Regions from separate parts of the Streptomyces sp. NPDC058289 genome, predicted to be linked through region 1. Evidence: riboswitches for the same ligand, from Rfam matches in the RefSeq annotation. Region 1 holds a riboswitch; each other region holds the start of a gene.
What was found. A riboswitch is a leader RNA that binds a small molecule or an ion and turns the genes downstream of it on or off. The one in region 1 is predicted to bind thiamine pyrophosphate.
Positions count from the first base shown of each region.

Region 2: it holds a riboswitch for thiamine pyrophosphate, as region 1 does, so the genes downstream of both, ACFVX6_RS28955 (thiamine ABC transporter substrate binding subunit) here and thiO (glycine oxidase ThiO) in region 1, are expected to answer to the same signal.
Region 3: it holds a riboswitch for thiamine pyrophosphate, as region 1 does, so the genes downstream of both, thiC (phosphomethylpyrimidine synthase ThiC) here and thiO (glycine oxidase ThiO) in region 1, are expected to answer to the same signal.

Region 1 is NZ_JBHVYI010000056.1:35,079-39,836, forward strand. It holds gene thiE (thiamine phosphate synthase) at 1-491, opposite strand, end outside; gene ACFVX6_RS26290 (Rv2175c family DNA-binding protein) at 580-945, opposite strand; gene ACFVX6_RS26295 (NAD(P)/FAD-dependent oxidoreductase) at 1,271-2,440, opposite strand; TPP riboswitch at 2,641-2,753, shown strand; gene thiO (glycine oxidase ThiO) at 2,751-3,962, shown strand; gene thiS (sulfur carrier protein ThiS) at 3,959-4,159, shown strand; gene ACFVX6_RS26310 (thiazole synthase) at 4,165-4,758, shown strand, end outside.
Region 2 is NZ_JBHVYI010000068.1:4,216-8,973, forward strand. It holds gene frr (ribosome recycling factor) at 1-159, shown strand, start outside; gene ACFVX6_RS28945 (phosphatidate cytidylyltransferase) at 159-1,238, shown strand; gene rlmN (23S rRNA (adenine(2503)-C(2))-methyltransferase RlmN) at 1,332-2,444, shown strand; TPP riboswitch at 2,504-2,612, shown strand; gene ACFVX6_RS28955 (thiamine ABC transporter substrate binding subunit) at 2,697-3,797, shown strand; gene ACFVX6_RS28960 (ABC transporter permease) at 3,857-4,758, shown strand, end outside.
Region 3 is NZ_JBHVYI010000014.1:70,658-75,415, forward strand. It holds gene ACFVX6_RS09900 (IclR family transcriptional regulator) at 1-607, shown strand, start outside; gene ACFVX6_RS09905 (SsgA family sporulation/cell division regulator) at 705-1,154, shown strand; gene ACFVX6_RS09910 (YibE/F family protein) at 1,394-2,800, opposite strand; TPP riboswitch at 2,873-3,017, shown strand; gene thiC (phosphomethylpyrimidine synthase ThiC) at 3,012-4,758, shown strand, end outside.

The sequences.
Region 1 (4,758 bases):
CGGTCCTGGGCGAGGGAGGCCGCGTGCCGGACGAGGCCGAGGCCGGGGGCGAACCGGCCGGGCTTGGTGGGGGTGGGCCAGCAGGGGCCGGTGCAGAAGTAGTCCACGCCGGTCTCGGCGACGGCCGCGTCGACCTCCGCCTCGGAGTGGCAGGAGCGGCCGATGAGGACCCCTTGGCCCAGGATGGTGCGGGCGGCGGGCACCGGGATGTCGCCCTGCCCGAGGTGCAGCACGTCCGAGCCGATGGCGTGCGCGACGTCGGCCCGGTCGTTGACGGCGAGCAGCTTGCCGTGGCGGCGGGCCGCTTCGGCGAAGACCTGGAGGTGCTCCAGCTCCTCGCCCGCCTCCATGCCCTTGTCGCGGAGCTGGACGATGTCCACCCCGCCGGCGAGGACGGCGTCCAGGAACTCGGGGAGGTCGCCCTGCCGCTTGCGGGCGTCCGTGCACAGGTAGAGCCGGGCATCGGACAGCTGGGCGGCGATGGCGGACATGGGTACCCCCGGGTGGTGTGTCGTACGTACGGACGCGGTGTGCGGGCCCCGGCCGGGGTCCGCACACCGCGCTCGAGGCGGAGTCAGGTCAGAGGGCGAGCGCCTGAGCGCGGCGCTTCACCTCCGTGCCGCGATTCTCGCTCAGCGCCTGCACGGGGGTGCCGGGCAGGGTCTCGTCGGCGGTGAAGAGCCACTCCAGGATCTCCGCGTCGGTGAAGCGGTCGTCGCGGAGCACGGTCAGCAGGCCGACCAGGCCCTTGACGATCTTGTCTCCGTCGATGAAGGCCGCGGGGACCTGGAGGGAGCGGTTCTCGCCGCGGCGCACCGCGAGCAGCTGACCCTCCTTGACCAGCTGGCGAACCTTGGTCACTTCGATGTCGAGCATCTCCGCGATGTCGGGGAGGTACAGCCAGGCGGGAACAAGGGCATCGATCTTTGCGTCAATCTCGGTCACGAGCACAAGCCTGCCATCTCGGACTGACTGCCGGTACCCGAGCGACCCCGTCCGGGGCGCGAACGCCTCCGGGAACGGGCCCGAACGGGGTCCGAACGAGGCCGCGACGGACCCGCGACGGGCCCTGAACCAAGCACCGAGCAGGCCCGATCCACGGCCGGGTCCGGGCAGAGCCCGGGGAACGGGGAACGGGGCGAAGCCCCGGGACGGGTCCGGGCGGAGCCCGGGGAACGGGCGAAGGGCGTGCAGGGGACTTCCACCCGCGGGGCCCGGTCCCGGCCGGACCGGGCCCGGCCGGACCGCTCCCGGCCCGCGCCCCGCCGGGTCAGACGACCGTCGACTTCAGCGCGATCGCCGGGTCCGCGACCTTCGCCGGGTCCACGGGCGTGCCCGACTCGATGAGGCGGCGGCCCTGGGCCAGGTCGCGCGGGCGGCCCACCGCGAGGACCGCAACGAGCCGCCCCTCCCGCAGCCAGCACACCGACCAGGTGTCGGCCGCCGGGTCGCCGCGCCACAGCAGTGCGTCCGCGTCGCCGTGGTGGCCCGCGTACTGCACGAAGCGGCCGAACTGCTCCGACCAGAAGTACGGGACCGGGTCGTAGACCTGCTCCCCGGAGCCCCCGGCCACGATGTCCGCCGCCACCACCCGCGGCCCCTGGAGCGCGTTGTCCCAGTGGTGCACCAGCAGCCGGGCCCGGTAGCGGCCCGACGGGAACGAGGCGCAGTCCCCCACCGCGTACACCCCGGGCACCGAGGTGCGCAGCCGCTCGTCGGCGGTGACCGCTCCGTCCGGGCCGAGCTCCACGCCGGACCCGGCCAGCCATCCGGTGGCCGGCCGGGCGCCGATGCCCACCACCACCGCCCCGGCCGGCAGCGCCCGCCCGTCGGCCAGCAGGACCCGGCCCGGCTCCACGGAAGCCACCCGCGCGCCGGTCAGCAGCTCGGCGCCCGCCTGGGCGTACCAGCGCCCCATCGACTCGGCCACCTCCGCGGGCAGCGCGCCCGCCAGCACCCGGTCGGCCGCCTCGACCACGGTCACCGCGCAGCCCGCCTCGCGGGCGGCCGTGGCGAATTCCGCGCCGATCCAGCCGGCCCCGACCACCACCACCGCCGAGCCGGCCGCCAGGACGGGCCGCAGCCGGGCCGCGTCGTCCAGGGTGCGCAGCAGGTGCACCCCGGGGACGCCCTCCGCGCCGGGCAGGGTCAGCGGGAGGGCGCCGGTCGCCAGCACGAGGACCTCGTACGGGACCGGGCCCGCCTCGGTGTCGACCTCTCGGTCGGCGGCCCGCAGTCCGGTGACCTCGACCCCCAGCCGGAGCTCGATGCCGAGCTCCTCGAAGTCGACGTCGAAGGCGGAGTCCTCCGCCTTGCCGAGGAGCACCGCCTTGGACAGCGGGGGCCGGTCGTAGGGCTGGTGGGGTTCGGCTCCCAGCAGGGTGACGGGGCCGGTCCAGCCCTGTTCCCGGAGGGCGACCGCGGTCTGGACCCCGGCCATCCCGGCGCCGACGATCACCACGCCGCGCCGAGTGTCTTCCGCCTGCTGCGTCTGCTGTTGCGTCTGCTCGCTCACGCGGCCCAGCCTAATCAACTGACGGTCCGTCAGGAATAGTGGATGGCCACCTGCCGGGATCCGGGCGGGCAGCGCCGCCGGGGAGGCAGCCTTACCGGCCGTCGGCCTCGGCGTTACTCTGGCACCGAACCTATCGCGGGAGTCCGGGCGCACCGGGCTGAGAGGGAGGCTGGCCGGCCTCCGACCGTACGAACCTGATCCGGGTCATGCCGGCGAAGGGAGGGGCTGGACGCCCATGCATTCATATCGGAACGGCCGGAGTCCCGGCCACGACGTCCTCGTCATCGGGGGCGGCATCATCGGCCTGGTCACCGCCTGGCGGGCGGCCCGGCGCGGGCTGCGCACCGCGCTGGCCGATCCGGCCCCCGGCGGCGGCGCCGCCCAGGTCGCGGCCGGCATGCTGGCCGCCGTCACCGAGCTGCACTACGGCGAGGAGACCCTGCTCGGACTCAACCTCGCCTCCGCCGCCCGCTACCCGGAGTTCGCCGCAGAGCTCGCCGAAGCCAGCGGCGGCATGGACATCGGCTACCGCGCCTGCGGCACCCTCGCCGTCGCCCTCGACGCCGACGACCGGCTGCACCTGCGCGAACTGCACGCCCTCCAGCGCCGCTGCGGCCTGGAGTCCGACTGGCTGACCGGCCGCGAGTGCCGCCGCCTGGAACCGATGCTGGCCCCGGGCGTACGCGGCGGCCTGCGCGTGGACGGCGACCACCAGGTCGATCCCCGCCGCCTCGCGGCCGCCCTGCTGGCCGCCTGCGAACGGGCCGGGGTCACCCTGCACCGCGCCGGGGCGGCACGACTGCTGACCGCCGCCGACCGGGCCTGCGGCGCGGTCCTCGACGACGCGGACGGTACGGAGCTGCGCGCCGACCAGGTGGTGCTGGCCGCGGGCTCGCTCAGCGGCCGGCTGGACGGCGTACCGCCCGAGGCCGTGGCGCCCGTACGGCCGGTTAAGGGTCAGGTACTGCGGCTCGCGGTGCCGTCGTCCTACGCCCCGTTCCTGTCGCGGACCGTACGGGCCGTGGTGCGCGGCAGCCACGTCTATCTCGTGCCCCGCGAGAACGGCGAACTCGTCATCGGCGCCACCAGCGAGGAACTCGGCTGGGACACCACCGTCACCGCGGGCGGGGTCTACGAACTCCTGCGCGACGCCCACGAGCTGGTGCCCGGGATCACCGAACTCCCCCTGGTGGAGACCCGGGCCGGGCTGCGCCCCGGGTCGCCGGACAACGCCCCCCTCCTCGGCCCGACCGAACTCCCCGGCCTGCACCTGGCCACCGGGCACTACCGCAACGGGGTCCTGCTGACGCCGCTGACCGGGGACGTGATGGCGGACCTGCTGACCACCGGCGAACTGCCGGAGATCGCCCGCCCCTTCACCCCACGCCGTTTCGCCCTCACGTCCACCCTCACGTCCACCCTCACGCGACAGGAGTCGTTCGCATGACCATTTCCGTCAACGGCGAACCGCGCGAGATCGCGGACGGGACCATGCTCGCCACGGTGGTCGCCACCCTGACCGAAGCCACCAAGGGGGTCGCGGCCGCCCTCAACGAGACCGTGGTGCCGCGCGGCCAGTGGCCCTACACCTCCGTGACCGACGGCGACCGCGTCGAGGTCCTCACCGCAGTGCAGGGAGGCTGAGGACCATGGCGGACGACCTCTTCACCCTGGGCGGCCGGACCTTCTCCTCGCGCCTGATCATGGGCACGGGCGGGGCTCCGAGCCTGGACATCCTGGAACGGGCGCTGGTCGCGTCCGGCACGGAACTCACCACGGTCGCGATGCGGCGCCTCGACCCGACGGTGCAGGGCTCGGTCCTGTCCGTCCTGAACCGCCTCGGCATCGCGGTGCTCCCCAACACCGCGGGCTGCTTCACGGCCGGCGAGGCCGTACTGACGGCCCGGCTGGCCCGGGAGGCCCTCGGCACGGACTGGATCAAACTGGAGGTCGTCGCGGACGAACGCACCCTCCTCCCGGACGGGGTCGAGCTGCTCGACGCCGCGGAGATCCTGGTCGACGAGGGCTTCACGGTCCTCCCGTACACGAACGACGACCCGGTCCTCGCCCGCAAACTGGAGGACGTGGGCTGCGCGGCGATCATGCCGCTCGGGTCCCCGATCGGCTCCGGCATGGGCATCCGCAACCCGCACAACTTCGAGCTGATCACCGAGCGGGCCGGGGTCCCGGTCATCCTCGACGCGGGCGCCGGAACCGCCTCGGACGTGGCCCTGGCCATGGAA
Region 2 (4,758 bases), on a different contig from region 1:
AAGGCGAAGGACGCCCTCGACAAGCTCGTCAAGGACAAGGAAGCCGGCGAGGACGAGGTGCGCCGCGCCGAGAAGGAGCTCGACGACACCACCGCGAAGTACGTCGCGCAGGTGGACGAGCTCCTGAAGCACAAGGAAGCCGAGCTCCTCGAAGTCTGATGAACGACACTTCCTGGCAGCCGGAGCCGGTTCCGGCGGGTCCCGCCTACGATGCGCTGGTGGGCCCGCACACTCGGCCCATGCCCATCGTGCCCGATGCCGCCGGCCGTGACTTCGACGACCGGGATGCACGCGATCGGGGGGCCGCCGCTGACGGCGGCTCCCTTTTCCGCGCCGAGACGCCGCCGCAGGAGCCCATGCCCAGCCCCCCGCCGACCCCGCCTTCGCCGGCACCGCAGGACGCCTCGCCCCCGCCTCAGAAGAAGCGCGCCGGGCGGGACCTGCGTGCCGCCATAGGGGTCGGAGTGGGTCTCGGCGCGGTGATCTTCGCCTCGCTGCTCATCGTCAAGGCGGTCTTCGTCGGCGTCGTCGTCGTGGCGGTCGTCGTCGGCCTGTGGGAGCTCACCTCCCGGCTCCAGGAGAAGAAGGGCATCAAGGCCCCGCTGGTCCCGCTCGCCATCGGCGGCGCGGCCATGGTCATCGCCGGATACGTCCGCGGTGCCGAGGGTGCTTGGGTGGCCATGGCGCTCACGGTGCTGGCCGTCCTCGTCTGGCGGATGACCGAGCCGCCCGAGGACTACCTCAAGGACGTCACGGCGGGTGCCTTCGCGGCGTTCTACGTACCGTTCCTGGCCACCTTCGTCGCGATGCTGCTCACCGCCGACGACGGACCGCAGCGGGTGATCACCTTCCTGCTCCTGACCGTGGTCAGCGACACCGGCGCCTACGCGGTGGGGTGGCGCTTCGGCAAGACCAAGCTCGCCCCGCGCATCAGCCCCGGAAAGACCCGCGAGGGGCTCCTCGGAGCGGTGGCCTTCGCGATGGCGGCCGGCGCGCTGTGCATGGAATTCCTGATCGACGGTGGCGTCTGGTGGCAGGGCCTCGTGCTCGGCCTCGCCGTCGCGGTCAGCGCCACGCTCGGTGACCTCGGGGAATCCATGATCAAGCGGGATCTCGGGATCAAGGACATGGGCACCCTGCTGCCGGGTCACGGCGGCATCATGGACCGGCTGGACTCCCTGCTTCCGACGGCCCCGGTGGTCTGGCTGCTGCTGGCGCTGTTCGTCGGCACCGGCTGACCTGCGAAAAGGCGCCCGTACAGGCGGGGCGGTTACTCTTGGAAGGCGCGCTGCTTCTGCGGCGCGCCTTTCGTCTTACAAGGAGTACCTGCCATGGCCCGCCCTGTCCCGGGAGAGCTCACTTTCGTCGCCCCTCGCGGAGCGAAGAAGCCGCCCCGGCACCTCGCCGACCTCACCCCCGAGGAGCGCCGGGAGGCGGTCGCCGCGATCGGTGAGAAGCCCTTCCGGGCCAAGCAGCTCTCCCAGCACTACTTCGCCCGGTACGCCCACGACCCGGCCGAGTGGACCGACATCCCCGCCGGGTCCCGCGAGAAGCTCCAGCAGGAGCTGCTGCCGGACCTGATGAACGTCATCCGCCACATCTCCTGCGATGACGACACCACCCGCAAGACCCTGTGGAAGCTGCACGACGGCACGCTCGTCGAGTCCGTGCTGATGCGCTACCCGGACCGGGTCACCATGTGCATCTCCTCGCAGGCCGGCTGCGGCATGAACTGCCCGTTCTGCGCCACCGGCCAGGCCGGTCTCGACCGGAACCTGTCGACGGCCGAGATCGTGCACCAGATCGTCGACGGCATGCGCGCCCTGCGCGACGGCGAGGTCCCCGGCGGGCCCGCCCGGCTGTCGAACATCGTCTTCATGGGCATGGGCGAGCCGCTCGCCAACTACAACCGCGTCGTCGGCGCCATCCGCCGCCTCACCGACCCGGAGCCCGACGGCCTGGGCCTGTCCCAGCGCGGTATCACCGTCTCCACCGTGGGCCTGGTCCCGGCGATGCTCCGCTTCGCCGACGAGGGCTTCAAGTGCCGCCTGGCCGTCTCCCTGCACGCCCCGGACGACGAGCTGCGCGACACCCTGGTCCCCGTGAACACCCGCTGGAACGTCCGCGAGGTGCTCGGCGCGGCCTGGGAGTACGCGGAGAAGTCCGGCCGCCGGATCTCCATCGAGTACGCCCTGATCCGCGACATCAACGACCAGGCCTGGCGCGGTGACCTGCTCGGCAAGCTGCTCAAGGGCAAGCGCGTGCACGTCAACCTGATCCCGCTGAACCCGACTCCGGGCTCGAAGTGGACCGCCTCGCGGCCCGAGGACGAGAAGGCCTTCGTGGACGCCATCGCCCGCCACGGCGTGCCGGTGACCGTCCGCGACACCCGCGGTCAGGAGATCGACGGCGCGTGCGGCCAGCTCGCCGCCTCGGAGCGCTGATTTTCGCCGGTTGAGGTGTGCTTTCGGCCGCGGGGTACCCTGTGGCCGAAACCAATTTCATATTCCGACAGGGGAGCGCCACAGCGCTGAGAGTGCGGTATCCGTCACCGCAGACCCTCTGAACCTCGCCCCGGTCATTCGGGGTAGGAAGTTCGGTCATCACTCAAGCTGTTGCGCCCTGCCCGGCGTCCGCTCCACAGAGCGCCGGGCAGGGCCGCGTCTTCTCCTGGACATCCCAGGAGGAATGCACCAATGAGCACCACCAAGAAGATGGCGGGTGTCGCGCTCGCTGCCGCGCTCGGCGTCACCACGCTCAGCGCATGCGGCGGCGGCGACGCCAAGGACAAGTCCGCCGGGGCGAGCGACGCCCCGAAGTCCAAGACGATCACCCTCGTCTCGCACGACTCCTTCAACGTGACCGACTCGGTCCTCAAGGAGTTCGAGCAGCAGAGCGGCTACACCGTCAAGGTCCTGAAGTCCGGTGACGCGGGCGCGGCGCTGAACCAGGAGATCCTCACCAAGGGATCCCCGCGCGGCGACGTGTTCTTCGGCGTGGACAACACGCTCCTCTCCCGTGCCCTCGACAACGGCATCTTCACGCCGTACGAGGCCAAGGGGCTGGCCGGCGTGAAGCCCGAGTTCGTGCTCGACAAGGAGCACCGGGTCACCCCCGTGGACTCCGGCGACATCTGCGTGAACTACGACAAGGCCTACTTCGCCGACAAGAAGCTCGCCCCGCCGCAGACGCTGGACGACCTGATCAAGCCGGAGTACAAGAACCTGCTGGTCACCGAGAACGCCGCGACCTCCTCGCCCGGCCTCGGCTTCCTCCTCGCCTCCGTCGGCAAGTACGGGGACGCGGGCTGGAAGGACTACTGGAGCAAGCTCAAGGCGAACGGCGTCGAGGTCGTCGACGGCTGGGAGCAGGCCTACAACGAGCGCTTCTCCGGCTCGGCCGGCGGCAAGAAGGCCAAGGGCGACCGCCCGCTGGTCGTCTCCTACGCCTCCAGCCCGCCGGTCGAGGTCCTCTACGGCGAGCCGCAGCCGGCCGAGGCCCCGACGGGCGTCGCGACGGGCACGTGCTTCCGGCAGACCGAGTTCGCGGGTCTGCTCAAGGGGGCGAAGAACGAGGAGGGCGGCAAGGCGCTCCTGGACTTCCTGATCTCCAAGAAGTTCCAGGAGGACATGCCGCTCCAGATGTTCGTGAACCCGGTGGCCAAGGACGCGGCGCTGCCGGAGCTGTTCACCAAGCACGGCGTGGTCATCGAGAAGCCCGAGACGGTCGCCCCGGAGGCCATCGCCAAGAACCGTGACCAGTGGGTCAAGGCTTGGTCCGCCCTCGTCGTGAAGTAGGACGAGTGAGCAGGGTTCCGAAGGAGAGCGGGCGGGCCACGGCCGTCAGGCTCGGTCTGATGGCCGTGCCGCTCGTCTTCTTCGGGCTGTTCTTCGCGTACCCCGTCGCCGCGATCGTCGGGCGCGGGCTCAAGACGGACGACGGCTGGCAGTTCGGCCGGATCGGCGAGGTGCTGGCCCGGCCCGACATCGGCGACGTGCTCTGGTTCACCACCTGGCAGGCGCTCGCGTCCACGGCGCTCACGCTCCTGATCGCGCTCCCCGGCGCGTACGTCTTCGCGCGCTTCGAGTTCCCCGGCAAACAGCTGCTGCGGGCGCTCGTGACGGTGCCGTTCGTGCTGCCGACCGTCGTGGTCGGCACCGCGTTCCTCGCGCTCGTCGGGCGGAACGGTCTGCTGGACGAGGTGTGGGGGATCCGCCTCGACACGACCGTCTGGGCGATCCTGCTCGCGCACGTCTTCTTCAACTACGCCGTCGTCATCCGCACGGTCGGCGGGCTGTGGGCGCAGCTGGACCCGCGCCAGGAGGAGGCCGCCCGGGTGTTGGGCGCCGGGCGGTTCGCCGCCTGGCGGCGCGTGACGCTGCCCGCGCTGGGCCCGGCCGTCGCGGCCGCCTCGCTAATGGTGTTCCTGTTCACGTTCTCCTCCTTCGGCGTCGTGCAGATCCTGGGCGGGCCCGCGTACTCCACCCTGGAGGTGGAGGTCTACCGGCAGACCGCGCAGCTCCTGGACCTGCCGACGGCCGCCGTGCTGACGATGGTGCAGTTCGCGGCCATCGGAGCGATCCTCGGCGTGCACGCCTGGACCGTGCGCAAGCGGGAGACCGCACTGCGGCTGGTGGACCCGGGGCGGACCACGCACCGGCCGCGCGGCGGGGCCCAGCGCACCCTGCTCGGCGGGGTGCTGCTCACGGTGGCGCTCCTGATCGTGGCGCCGCTCGCCGTGCTCGTCGAACGTTCGCT
Region 3 (4,758 bases), on a different contig from region 1:
CCTGACGCACGAGGGCTATCTGCGACGGGAGAGCGGAGTCTTCGTCCTGGGGGACGCCGCGGGCCGCCTGGCCGGTGGCGGGCTTCAGCAGAAACGTCGCAGCATGATCCTCGACTCCCTCGCGCACTTCCGCGACGCGGTCGGGGCCCCCGTCTACTTCGCCGTCTACCGCGAGGGTGAAATCGAGGTCGTGGGCGTCTCGGACACCCCGGCGAACCCGGCCTGCGAAGAGTGGGCCGATTTCCGCGAGACCGGCCACGCGCACGCCATCGGGCAGTGCCTGCTCGGCCAGCTCGACGAGAAGGCGCGCAAGGACTACTACGACCGTCACCCGGTCGAGGCCATCACCCCCTACACCGTGCGGGATCTCCGGGCTCTGGAGCAGCGGATCGGCTCCATGGAGCGGATGCAGCCGGTGACCGAGCGGCAGGAATACGCCCTGGGCACGGTGTGCGCTGCCATCCCCATCACGGCCGGCGACACCGCCGCAACGATGGCGATTTCTCTTCCTCTGCACCAAGAACATCGATTGCTGTATGCGGTCGATCGGCTACGGAGTGAAGTAGGCGCGCTGTTGAGCACCCTCTCGTTCTCTATCAGTATCTGAAAACTCACTCCTTGTGATCTGCTAGCGCTTCCACCACTCTTGTCAAGAGGGCCTTGGGGGATCATTCCTGGCCACTTCCACTACAGCGGGGTAGGCAATGCGCGAGTCGGTACAGGCAGAGGTCATGATGAGTTTCCTCGTTTCCGAGGAGCTCTCGTTCCGGATCCCGGTGGAACTCCGGTACGACGCTCGTGACCCCTACGCAGTCCGTCTGACCTTCCACCTTCCCGGAGATGCGCCCGTGACCTGGGCGTTCGGCCGGGAGCTCCTTCTCGATGGCATCAACAAGCCGTGCGGTGACGGTGATGTCCACATCGCCCCGACCGATCCGGAGGAACTGTCCGATGTCCACATCCGGCTGCAAGTAGGTGCAGACCGGGCTCTCTTCCGTGCGAGCGCGGCGCCGCTGGTGGCGTTCCTCGACCGTACCGACCGGATCGTTCCGCTCGGCCAGGAGCGCAACCTCGGGGACTTCGAGGAGAACCTCGACGAGGCGCTCGACAAGATCCTCGCGGAGTCGCAGCAGAACGAGCAGAACGCGGGCTGACGCGAGCCCGGCCGGACGCCTGCTGACCAGGGTGTGCCGGCAATCGTCAACGCACCATCCGGATCAACCTGCATGACGGCACCACCTGCATGACGGCAATACCTGCATGACGGCACCACCTGCACCACCGCAGCTACGCACCACGGCTCAGCGTGCCGACGCGCTGAGCGCTCCACCTTGCCGTTCCTCGCGACCGGCCGCCTGCGCGAACTGACCCCTCGCGCCCGCCGGTCCGCCTTTCAGCGCTTGCGTCGCCGGCCCCGGCCGCCGCGGAGCGGCCCCGAGGCCGCTGTGGCCGCCGGGGATTCCGCGCGGTCCGCGGACACCACCAGCGCGGCCAGGGCCGTCGTCACGGGTACCGAGGCGACCAGTCCGATCGAGCCCACGAGGGTTCGTACGATCTCTTCCGCGACCAGCTCGCTGTTGGCCACCGACCCCATGCTGCTGTTCGCGATCGAGAACAGCAGGAGCAGGGGCAACGCCGCGCCCGCGTAAGCCAGTACCAGCGTGTTGACGACCGAGGCGATGTGGTCCCGCCCGATGCGGATACCCGCCCGGTAGAGCCCGCGCGGGCCCATCGCCGGGTCGGCCTGGTGGAGTTCCCAGACCGCCGAGGTCTGAGTGACGGTCACGTCGTCGAGTACGCCGAGCGATCCGATGATGACACCCGCAAGCAGCAAACCGCTCATGTCGATGTTCGGGTAGAGCCCGTGGATCAGCCCGGTGTTGTCGTCCGTGTTGCCGCTGAGGAACGCCCAGTCGATGAACAGCGAGCCCAACAGGCCGATCAGCAGCAGCGAGATGATGGTGCCGAGGACCGCGACGGAAGTGCGGGCCGTCAGCCCGTGGCACATGTAGAGCGCGATCAGCATGATCGCGCTGGCCCCGACCACGGCCACGACCAGCGGATTCGACCCCTGCAGGATCGCCGGGAGGATGAAGAGGGTCAGCACGCCGAAGCTGACGACGAGTGCGATGAGCGCGAACAGCCCGCGCATCCGCCCGACGAGGACGACCGAAAGGGCGAAGATGCCGGCGAGCAGGGCCATCGGCAGCTTGCGGTTCACGTCGATCACGGAGTACTGGAGGTCCCGGGGCGCGTCCGGGGCGTAGGCGACCACCACGTCCTGGCCGTCCGTCAACTGCCGTGGTGCGCCCGGCTGGACGATCTCGACGAACTCGCGGCCCTTGTCGGGGCCGCTGCCGACCTTGATCGTGGCCTTCTTGCACTCGCCGTTCTGCGCGGCCAGGGCCTCGCGCCCCTCGGGGGTGGAGGTGTCGCCGGTGGGCGGCACCTGCGCGGCGTTCACGGATTTGCAGTCGACGTTCTGGAGGGCGACGACCGTGCCCTGCTGGGTCTGCCGGTCGAAGCCGACCCCGGTGCGCTCGTGGCCCGGCGCGGCGCCGGGCCAGAGCACCACCATGCCGATCACGACGGCGGTGGCGAAGGGGATCAGGACGGCCGCGATCACCTTGCGCAGGTGCTTCGAGACGGGGGCCGCCGGGCCGTGGCTGTGCGCATGGCCGTGGGAGTGTCCGGAAGAGGGGGCGGGCGAGTGACCGGGGTCCGCGTGCGTGTGGCCTGCGTGGCCGGCGTGACCAGCGGGATCCGTGGGTTCGGTGGGGGGCTGCGGCGAGGACGTCACTGACTGATCATCGCAACAGATGAGGGGGCCCACTGTTCAGCACGCCACACATGACGCTAGCGTGGGGGCTACTTTGCACAACGCGGGAGCTCGGAGCACCGGGCTGAGAGGGCGCTGATCACCGTTCGCATTCGAATATGCGTACGGGAGGAGGCTGCGTCGACCGCCGAACCTGTTACCGGGTAATGCCGGCGTAGGGAGATTAGGTCTCATGACCATTCAGGACGCACGCACGCCTGCCGTCAGCCAGGACGCCGACGGCCAGACCGAGCGCCAGCCGGGCTGGCACAAGGGGTACGTGGCGGGCTCCCGCCCCGACATCCGGGTGCCGGTTCGCCAGGTCCACCTCACCAACGGCAAGGACGTGACGCTCTACGACACGTCCGGCCCGTACACCGACCCGCAGATCGAGACCGACGTGCGCCGGGGCCTGCCGCCGCTGCGCGAGAACTGGATCATCAGCCGCGGCGACACCGAGGAGTACGCGGGCCGCCCCGTGCGCCCCGAGGACGACGGCATCAAGCACACCTCGCCGCGCGGTGGTCTCAAGAACCTCGACGCGGTCTTCCCGGGTCGTCCGCGCCAGCCCCGCCGTGGCCGTGGCGGCGCCGCGGTCACGCAGCTCGCGTACGCCCGCCGGGGCGAGATCACCCCGGAGATGGAGTACGTCGCGATCCGTGAGAACGTCTCCCCCGAGGTCGTCCGCGAGGAGATCGCCGCAGGTCGCGCGGTCATGCCGGTCAACGTGAACCACCCCGAGATCGAGCCGATGATCATCGGCAAGCGGTTCCTGGTGAAGGTCAACGCCAACATCGGCAACTCCGCGGTCACCTCCTCGATCGAGGAGGAGGTGGACAAGATGACCTGGGCGACCAAGTGGGGCGCCGACACGGTCATGGACCTCTCGACCGGCCGCAACATCCACACCACCCGCGAGTGGGTGCTGCGCAACTCTCCCGTGCCGATCGGCACCGTGCCGCTGTACCAGGCGCTGGAGAAGGTCGACGGCCGCGCCGAGGACCTGACCTGGGAGATCTACAAGGACACGGTCATCGAGCAGGCCGAGCAGGGCGTCGACTACATGACGGTCCACGCCGGCGTGCTGCTGTCGTACGTGCCGCTGACCGCGCGCCGCAAGACCGGCATCGTCTCGCGCGGCGGCTCGATCATGGCCGCCTGGTGCCTGGCGCACCACAAGGAGAACTTCCTCTACACGAACTTCGAGGAGCTCTGCGAGATCCTCGCGGCGTACGACGTCACGTACTCCCTGGGTGACGGCCTGCGCCCCGGTTCCATCGCGGACGCCAACGACGCGGCGCAGTTCGCGGAGCTGAAGACGCTGGGCGAGCTGAACACGATCGCCAAGCGCCACAACGTGCAGACGATGATCGAGGGCCCCGGGCACGTCCCGATGCACAAGATCAAGGAGAACATCGACCTTCAGCAGGAGATCTGCGAGGAGGCGCCGTTCTACACGCTCGGCCCGCTGACCACCGACGTCGCGCCCGCGTACGACCACATCACCTCGGGCATCGGCGCCGCGATGATCGCCTGGTGGGGCACCGCGATGCTCTGCTACGTCACGCCCAAGGAGCACCTGGGCCTGCCGAACCGCGACGACGTGAAGACCGGTGTCATCACGTACAAGATCGCGGCCCACGCGGCGGACCTGGCCAAGGGCCACCCGGGCGCCCAGGAATGGGACGACGCCCTGTCTGACGCACGGTTCGAGTTCCGCTGGGAGGACCAGTTCAACCTGGCCCTCGACCCGGACACGGCCCGTGAGTTCCACGACGAGACCCTCCCGGCCGAGCCGGCCAAGACCGCGCACTTCTGCTCCATGTGCGGTCCGAAGTTCTGCTCGATGAAGATCTCCCAGGACATCCGCCGCCAGCACGGCGGCGACCTGGGCGCCGAGGAGATCGAGGCGGGCATGGCGGAGAAGTCCGCCGAGTTCG